DNA from 2 places in the Kitasatospora sp. NRRL B-11411 genome. Region 1 is predicted to be linked to the other one. Evidence: riboswitches for the same ligand, from Rfam matches in the RefSeq annotation. Region 1 holds a riboswitch; the other holds the start of a gene.
What was found. Region 1 has a riboswitch for S-adenosylmethionine ahead of IH44_RS0119910 (aminotransferase class V-fold PLP-dependent enzyme). Riboswitches for the same ligand answer to the same signal wherever they lie in the genome.

Region 1 (4,162 bases):
GTGCTGGACGGCGAGGCCGCCCCGGTCGGCGGGCTGGGCCTGACCCGGCAGTTGAAGGACGAGATCTACGGCTGCCCGCCGGTGCTGGTGGTGATCGGCCGGCCGCAGGACTCCTGGCTCGCCGCCTGGAGCCGGGCCGACGCCGCGATCTCGCACCCCGTCGACCCGGTCGCCCTCGCCGACGCCGCGACCGCGCTGCTGCGGGCCCGGCTGGCCCGGCGGGCGCCCGCCGGGCGCTGACCCGTTCCACCGGCGCGTCTCAACTGGAGAGAAGGGGACGGCAACCCCGGGCGGCCGTCCCCGCTCCCTCGATAGGCTGACGTCATTCCTCTGGGATCCCTCCGGGACGATGACGAGAGCTGGAGTCAGCCATGGTGAACGCGCACTCTGCGAACGGCGGTAGCGACCCCGCGCAGGTGGTCCGCACCTGGCCCGGCCTGCTCAGCTCGCTGCTGGGGGGCAACGACCTCAGCCAGGCCGACACCGCCTGGGCGATGGACCGGATCATGAGCGGCGAGGCCAGCCCCGTGCAGGTGGCCGGCTTCCTGATCGCCATGCGCGGCAAGGGCGAGACGGTCGAGGAGATCGCCGGCCTGGTCGAGGCGATGTACGCGCACGCCCTGCCGCTGGAGATCCCCGGGCCCGCGGTCGACATCGTCGGCACCGGCGGCGACCGGGCCAAGACCGTCAACATCTCCACCATGTCCGCGGTGGTCGCGGCCGCGGCCGGGGCGAAGGTGATCAAGCACGGCAACCGGGCCTCCTCCTCGGCCACCGGCTCCTCGGACGTGCTCGGCCGGCTCGGCGTCAACCTGGAGCTGTCCGCCGACCGGGTCGCGGCGGTGGCCGAGGAGGTCGGCCTGACCTTCTGCTTCGCCGCCAAGTTCCACCCCTCGATGCGCCACACCGCCCAGGCGCGCGCCGAGTTGGCCGTCCCGACGGTCTTCAACATCCTCGGCCCGCTCACCAACCCGGCGAAGGTCACCTCGCACGCCGTCGGCTGCTTCGACACCCGGCTGGCCGGGCTGATCGCCGGCGTGCTGGCCCGGCGCGGCGCGCAGGGCCTGGTCTTCCGGGGCGACGACGGGCTCGACGAGCTGACCGTCACCACCACCTCGCACGTCTGGGTGATCCGCGGCGGCGAGGTGACGGAGCTCGAGTTCGACCCGCGCGAGGTCGGGATCGACCTGGTCGGGATCGAGGCGCTGCGCGGCGCCGACGCCGAGTACAACGCGGACGTCGCGCGCCGGGTGCTGAACGGCGAGCGCGGGCCGGTGCGGGACGCCGTCCTGCTCAACAGCGCGGCCGCGCTGGTCGCGCTGGAGCTCGGGGACGCGCCGCTGGTCGAACAGATCGCGGCGGCGATGGAGCGGACGGCGGCGGCGATCGACTCCGGGACGGCGGGGGAGCTGCTGAAGCGCTGGGCGGAGGCGACCCGGGCCTGACGGCGGGCCGGGGGCGGCCGTTCCGGGTTTCCGGCGCCAGCTGCCCCTGGCGCCAACTGCCCCCGGCGGCAAGGGCTTTCGGCTGGGACGGACAGGGTCGGTCGGCCGTTCTCCGGGCCCCGGCGGGGCCCGGTTCCGTATCGGGATGCGGACAGGTGTTGAGACCGGGGCGGTCTCGTGTACTGTCTTCCGCAGGTCATGAGTGGCAGCGACAAGCCCCAGCTTGCTGTCCGGCAACCCTCCGTCCGTGGCGGGGTGCCCTGGGTGAGGACCGGGCCGCGTGGCGATCAGTCCGCGTGGCAAGCGCGGACTTCCGGTGGGTGCACTTCCGGGGTCCTGACCCCGTGGAGGAGTGCACCCATGTCTGTTGTCACCGAGATCTGCGAGCCGCTGGCGGTGCTGGGCGGGGACGTCGAGGTCCCGCTGGCCTCCGGGGAGAAGGTCGGGTACGCGGCGCTGGACTACGCGGCGAGCGCGCCGGCCCTGCAGCGGGTGTGGGACGACGTGGCGGCGTACGCGCCGTACTACGGGTCGGTGCACCGCGGGGCCGGGTACCTGTCGCAGCTGTCCACCGACCTGTTCGAGCAGAGCCGGCGGACCGTCGCCGAGTTCCTGGACCTGCGCGACGGGGACCAGGTGGTGTTCACCCGGGCGACCACCGACTCGCTGAACCTGCTGGCGGGGGCGGTCCCGGCCGGGACCGAGGTGTTCGCGTTCGAGACCGAGCACCACGCCTCGCTGCTGCCGTGGCGGCGCGAGGGCCTGGCGGTGCGCTACCTGCGGGCGCCGCGTTCGCACGCCGAGGCGGTGGCGGCGCTGGAGGAGGCGCTGCTGGGCGCGGCCGAGGGCCCGAAGCTGTTCTGCGTGACCGGCGCGTCCAACGTGACCGGCGAGCTGTGGCCGGTCAAGGAGCTGACCGCGGTCGCGCACCGCTACGGCGCCCGGGTGGTGCTGGACGCGGCCCAGCTGGCGCCCCACCACCGGGTCTCGGTGCGGGAGTTGGACGTCGACTGGGTGGCGTTCTCCGGGCACAAGCTGTACGCGCCGTTCGGCGCCGGCGTGCTGGCGGGCCGCTCGGACTGGCTGGACGCGGCCGAGCCGTACCTGGCCGGCGGCGGGGCGAGCCGGACGGTGGCCCGGGAGCTGGACGGCTCGGTGGCGGTCGAGTGGCACACCGGCCCGGCCCGGCACGAGGCCGGTTCGCCGAACGTGATCGGCGCGTACGCGATCGCCTCGGCCTGCCGGGCGCTGGACGAGGCGGGCTTCGAGGCGCTGGAGGCCCGGGAGCGGGCGCTGGTGGCGAAGCTGACCGAGGGCCTGGCGGCGATCCCCGAGGTGCGGGTGCTCAACCTGTTCGGCGAGGGCTCGGACCGGGTCGGCGTGGTGTCCTTCGTGGTGCGCGGCTGGAACAGCTCGCACTTCTCGGCCGCGCTGTCCGCCGAGTACGGCATCGGCGTCCGGGACGGGCTGTTCTGCGCGCACCCGCTGGTGCGCACCCTGCTGGGCGGCGAGGAGGCGGCCCCCAGCGAGTGCGGGGCGCCGGAGCCGTCGCTGCCCGGCGAGCGCAGCCTGAACGCGATCCGGGTCAGCTTCGGCGCCGGGACCCCGGTCGAGCACGTCGACCGGTTCCTGACCGCCGTCCGCGAGCTGGTCAGCGACGGCGCGAAGTGGAGCTACCGCAACGAGGGCGGCCGCTGCGTCGTAGACACCCAGCAGCAGCGCTGAGCGCTCAGCCGTCCAGGCCGAGCGAGAACGCGGCCTCCAGGTCGTGCTGGGAGTAGGTGCGGAAGGCGATGTGGGTCTCGGTGTTCGTCACGCCCGGGACCTTGTTGAGGCGGCCGGGGATCACCTCGGCCAGGTCCTCGTGGTTGCGGACCCGGACCATGGCGACCAGGTCGTAGGTGCCGGTGACGGAGTAGACCTCGCTGACGCCCTCGATGGCGGCGATCGCCTCGGCGATCTCGGGGATCCGGTCGACGTCGGTGTTGATGAGGACGATCGCGGTGATCACTGGGCAACTCCCGTTCGAGAAGGTCCGCTCAGGGTATCGCCCGCCGGACGGGCGGCCCACGCGAACAACCAGCCCGTCACGAAGCCGATCACGTGCACCAGGTAGGCCACCCCGTCACCGCCGGAGGTGACCGACCAGGACTGCAGGACGAACCACAGGCCGAGCACCAGCCAGGCCGGAAAGCGCAGCGGGAGGAACAGCAGGAGCGGCACCAGCGCGGTCACCCGGGCCCGCGGGTACAGCCGCAGGAACGCGCCCAGCACCCCGGCGATCGCGCCGGACGCGCCGACCAGCGCCCGCACCGCGTCGGGGGTGCCGGACTCGGCCAGCGCGTAGCCGTAGGTGGCCAGGCAGCCGATCGCCAGGTAGCCGACCAGGAAGCGGACCCGGCCCAGCCGGGCCTCCACGGCCGGGCCGAAGACGTACAGGAACAGCAGGTTCCCGATCAGGTGCAGCCAGCCCGCGTGGACGAACAGCGCGGTCAGCACCGACAGTTCGGGGCTCTTGCCGGGGGTGGCCGGCAGCACGCAGCCGGGCGCCGCCGGGGGGAGCGCCGACAGCTGGGCGGCCGTCAGGGGGCGGCCGCCCAGCAGTTCGGCCGGGACGGCGCCCCAGCGGTGCTCGTAGCGCTGCTCGGCGCAGGCCCGGGCGTCGCCGCTGCCGTACAGCGGGTTGGGGCCGGACGGGCCGAGCAGCATGACCAGGG
Region 2 (4,162 bases), on a different contig from region 1:
CTTGACCGGCTTGATCACGTCGCGGCCGGCCTTGAAGGCGGCGGAGACCGGGGAGCAGCCCTCGGCCTGGGCGCCGAAGATCTTGTACGGCTTGTCCTCGACCAGGCCGAGCTTGATCAGCTCCTGCAGGCCCTTGTCGATCTTGGTGAGCTGGGAGCCGGAGGCGATCGGGATGACGAGCTGGTCGGGCAGCCGCCAGCCGAGCTGCTCGCAGATCTCGAACGCCAGGGTCTTGGAGCCCTCGCCGTAGTACGGGCGCAGGTTGACGTTCACGAAGCCCCAGCCCTCGCCGGCCGGGTCGCCGATCAGCTCGGAGCAGAAGCGGTTCACGTCGTCGTAGTTGCCGTCGATGCCGACCAGCTCGCCGCCGTACACGCCGGCCATCACGACCTTGCCCTGCTCCAGGTCGTGCGGGATGAACACGCAGGACTTGAAGCCGGCCCGGGCGGCCGCGGCGCCCACCGCGCCGGCCAGGTTGCCGGTGGAGGAGCAGGACAGCGTGGTGAAGTCGAAGGCCCGGGCGGCCTCGATCGCGCAGGCCACCACCCGGTCCTTGAAGGAGTGGGTCGGATTGCCCGAGTCGTCCTTGATGTGCAGCTGCGCGGTGAAGCCCAGCTCGCGGCCCAGGTTGTCGGCCTTGACCAGCGGGGTCCAGCCCGGGTTCAGGTTCGGCTTGCCGGCCACGTCTGCCGGGACGGGCAGCAGCGGGGCGTAGCGCCAGATCGACGCCGGGCCGGCCTCGATCCGCTTGCGCAGCTCCTCGGCGTCGTAGCCCGCGTAGTCGTAGGCGATCTCCAGCGGGCCGAAGCACTCCAGGCAGGCGAAGCTCGGGCCGAGCGGGAAGCGCGTTCCGCACTCCCGACAGGACAGCGCGGTCGCGGGACCGAGGTCGACGGCGGTGGGTGCGGCGGTGTCAACAGCCATGGTGGCGAGGCCCTTTCTCCTCATCTTCCCCGGAGCGCGGTCGCGTCCGGGACGGAATTGGCACCTGTCCCGCCGGGCCTGCTGGCCGCGCGGGAGGGTTGCCGGGACTTCAACGGGCCGTTCCCTCAGTCCCTCTGGATGAGCTCTGTGAAGTTGTGGTCGTACGCTGCGAGCGACCCCCGGGTGCGAAGGCACGATCGCAATACGAAGACTGTATCCGAAGGCCCGCGCGGACCCACCCCCGCGTCCGACACCCGAGACGAACCGACACAGGGAGCGAGACTTGCCGGAGCAGCCCGAGCCCGGGGTCCTGCCGGAGGTGGCCGACTGGCTGCGCCGCCGATCGTGGACGGCCGCCGACCGGCCGCTCGACCTGCTGCTGGCCGCCAAACGCGCCGCCGGGGCGGCCGGCACCGTCAGCGTGGTGCTGCCCGCGCTGGACGAGGAGCCCACCGTCGGCGAGATCGTCGCCGCGATCCGCACCGAGCTGGTCGAGCGCGTCCCGCTGGTCGACGAACTGGTGGTGGTCGACTCCGGCTCGCAGGACGGCACCGCCGCCGCCGCGGCCGCCGCCGGCGCCCGGGTGGTGCACCGCGACGCGATCCTGCCCCGGCTGCCCGCCGAACCCGGCAAGGGCGAGGTGCTGTGGCGCTCGCTGCTCGCCACCAGCGGCGCGATCGTCTGCTTCGTCGACGCCGACCTGCGCGAGTTCGACCCGGCCTTCGTCTCCGGCATCATCGGCCCGCTGCTCACCGACCCGGCCCTGCAGCTGGTCAAGGCCATGTACGACCGGCCCTTCGAAGCCGACGGCGCCGTCGTCCCGGCTGGCGGCGGCCGGGTCACCGAACTGGTCGCCCGCCCGCTGCTCAGCCTGCACTGGCCGCAGCTGGCCGGCTTCGTCCAGCCCCTCGGCGGCGAGTACGCGGCCCGCCGCAGCCTGCTGGAGCGGCTGCCCTTCCCGACCGGCTACGGCGTCGAACTCGGCCTGCTGGTCGACGCGTTGGAGCTGGCCGGGCTGGACGCGCTGGCCCAGGTCGACGTCGGCGTCCGGCACCACCGGCACCAGGACGGCCAGGCGCTGGGCCGGATGGCCGCCACCATCTACCGCACCGCCCTGGAACGCCTGGACCGCACCCACCGCCTCAAGGCCGACCCCGACCTGGTCCGGCCGCTGCTCACCCAGTACACCCGCACCGCCACGGGCTTCACCCCCCGCACGCACCCCGTCCCGGCCACCGAACGCCCCCCGATGGCCGCCGTCCCCGAGTACCGCGACCGCTGACCCCGGGAGTTCACCCGGCACGCACCGCGCCGAGTGGTTTGGTCCGGTGATCGCACGGCAAGGTTGGCTGTATGGCCGATCACGCGTCCGAACGCCCCCAGCAGTCCGGAGCCGCCCCGATCCTGGTGGCCTCCAACCGCGGCCCGGTGTCCTTCCGCACGGAGGACGACGGCTCACTGACCCTCCGCAGAGGCGGCGGCGGCCTGGTGTCCGGGCTCTCCGCGATCGACGACCCGAACGCGGTCTGGGTCTGCGCCGCCCTCTCCGACGCCGACCGCACCGCCGCCCGGCAGGCCCCCGACGGCCGCCTCGACCTGGCCGGCCACGACGTCGGCGGACAGGCCGTCCGGATGCTGGACATCGATCCGGAGACCTTCGCCCGCGCCTACAACGGCGTCGCCAACTCCACCCTCTGGTTCGTCCACCACCTGCTCTACCAGACGCCCGTGCAGCCCGCCTTCGGCGCCGACTTCCGCACCGAGTGGGCCGCCTACCGGGCGTACAACGCCGCCTTCGCCGAAGCCCTCGCCGCCGAGGCCGCCCCCGGCGCCGCCGTCCTGGTGCAGGACTACCACCTCTCGCTGGCCCCCGCCCTGCTCCGCGAACTCCGCCCCGACCTGCGGATCGGCCACTTCTCGCACACCCCCTGGGCCCCGCCGGACTACTACCGGCTGCTGCCCGACGACGTCGCCGCCGCCGTCCTCGAAGGCATCCTCGGCGCCGACCGCGCCGCCTTCCTCACCCGCCGCTGGGCCCTCGCCTTCGCCGACTGCTGCGAGGCCGTCCTCGGCGCGCAGGTCGACCGCTCCGAACTGACCGTCACCCACGGCGGCCGCACCACCCGGCTCGGCGTGCACGGCCTCGGCGCCGACGCCGAGTTCCTGCGCGAACGCGCCCACCGGCCCGACGTCGACGAACGCCTCGCCACCCTGCGCGAGGCCGTGGGCGAGCGCCGCACCATCGTCCGGGTCGACCGCACCGAACTCAGCAAGAACATCGTCCGCGGCCTGCTCGCCTACCGGCACCTGCTGCGCACCCGCCCCGAGTGGCTCGGCAACGTCGTCCACATCGCCTTCGCCTACCCCTCCCGCACCGACCTCGCCGAGTACCGCGACTACACCGCCGAGGTGCAGCGCCTCGCCGAGGAGATCAACACCGAGTTCGGCACCGCCGACTGGCAGCCGCTCATCCTGCACGTCAACGACGACTTCCCGCGCTCCCTCGCCGCGTACCGGCTCGCCGACGTCGCCCTGGTCAACCCGATCCGCGACGGCATGAACCTGGTCGCCAAGGAGGTCCCCGTCGTCTCCGACCACGGCTGCGCCCTCGTCCTGTCCCGCGAGGCCGGCGCGTACGCCGAACTCGCCGACGACGCGATCACCGTCAACCCCTACGACGTCATCGCCACCGCCGACGCCCTCGCCGAAGCCCTCACCATGCCCCCCGCCGAACGCACCGACCGCACCAAACGCCTCGCCGCCGCCGCCACCGCCCTCCCACCCCAGCAGTGGTTCCTGGACCAGCTCCACGCGCTCCAGTAGCCGCGTAAAGCGAAACCAGGGGCGCGGGAAGAACTGCCGGGCCAGACCCTGCGAAAGCAGGGGCGCGGGGAACTGCGCGGCCAACCGAGCACCCACAGCCAGATCGCCTCGCAGGACAGTGTGTTGCACTATCCCGCGACCGCACCGACGTGCGACTCCCTCCCCCAGCCCCAAGGGGGGCTGGGAGGTGCCCCCTTCGCGCAGTTCCCCGCGCCCCCGGTTTCGCACCATCCCGTCCGCGCCCGCGGCCTACCCCCGCAGCAGTTCCGTCAGCCCGTTCAGCAGGTCGACCACCCCCGCCGGCCCGGCGACCAGCAGGTCGGCGCGTTCGGCGAGGGCCGCGACCGGGGGTTCGCCGGTGACGGGGCCGCTGCAGACGAGCAGGCCGGGGTGGCCGGCTTCGCGGCGGCGGCCG

Region 2: linked by a shared signal. The riboswitch ahead of thrC (threonine synthase) and the one ahead of IH44_RS0119910 (aminotransferase class V-fold PLP-dependent enzyme) in region 1 are both predicted to bind S-adenosylmethionine.

What each region holds. Positions count from the first base shown of each region.
Region 1 is NZ_JOGH01000041.1:48,900-53,061, forward strand. It holds gene IH44_RS0119900 (hypothetical protein) at 1-240, shown strand, start outside; gene trpD (anthranilate phosphoribosyltransferase) at 372-1,445, shown strand; SAM riboswitch class IV at 1,640-1,757, shown strand; gene IH44_RS0119910 (aminotransferase class V-fold PLP-dependent enzyme) at 1,806-3,170, shown strand; gene IH44_RS0119915 (Lrp/AsnC ligand binding domain-containing protein) at 3,175-3,456, opposite strand; gene IH44_RS0119920 (rhomboid family intramembrane serine protease) at 3,453-4,162, opposite strand, start outside.
Region 2 is NZ_JOGH01000006.1:81,181-85,342, forward strand. It holds gene thrC (threonine synthase) at 1-924, opposite strand, end outside; SAM riboswitch class I at 942-1,069, opposite strand; gene IH44_RS0104785 (glucosyl-3-phosphoglycerate synthase) at 1,208-2,206, shown strand; gene IH44_RS0104790 (trehalose-6-phosphate synthase) at 2,278-3,747, shown strand; gene otsB (trehalose-phosphatase) at 3,997-4,162, opposite strand, start outside.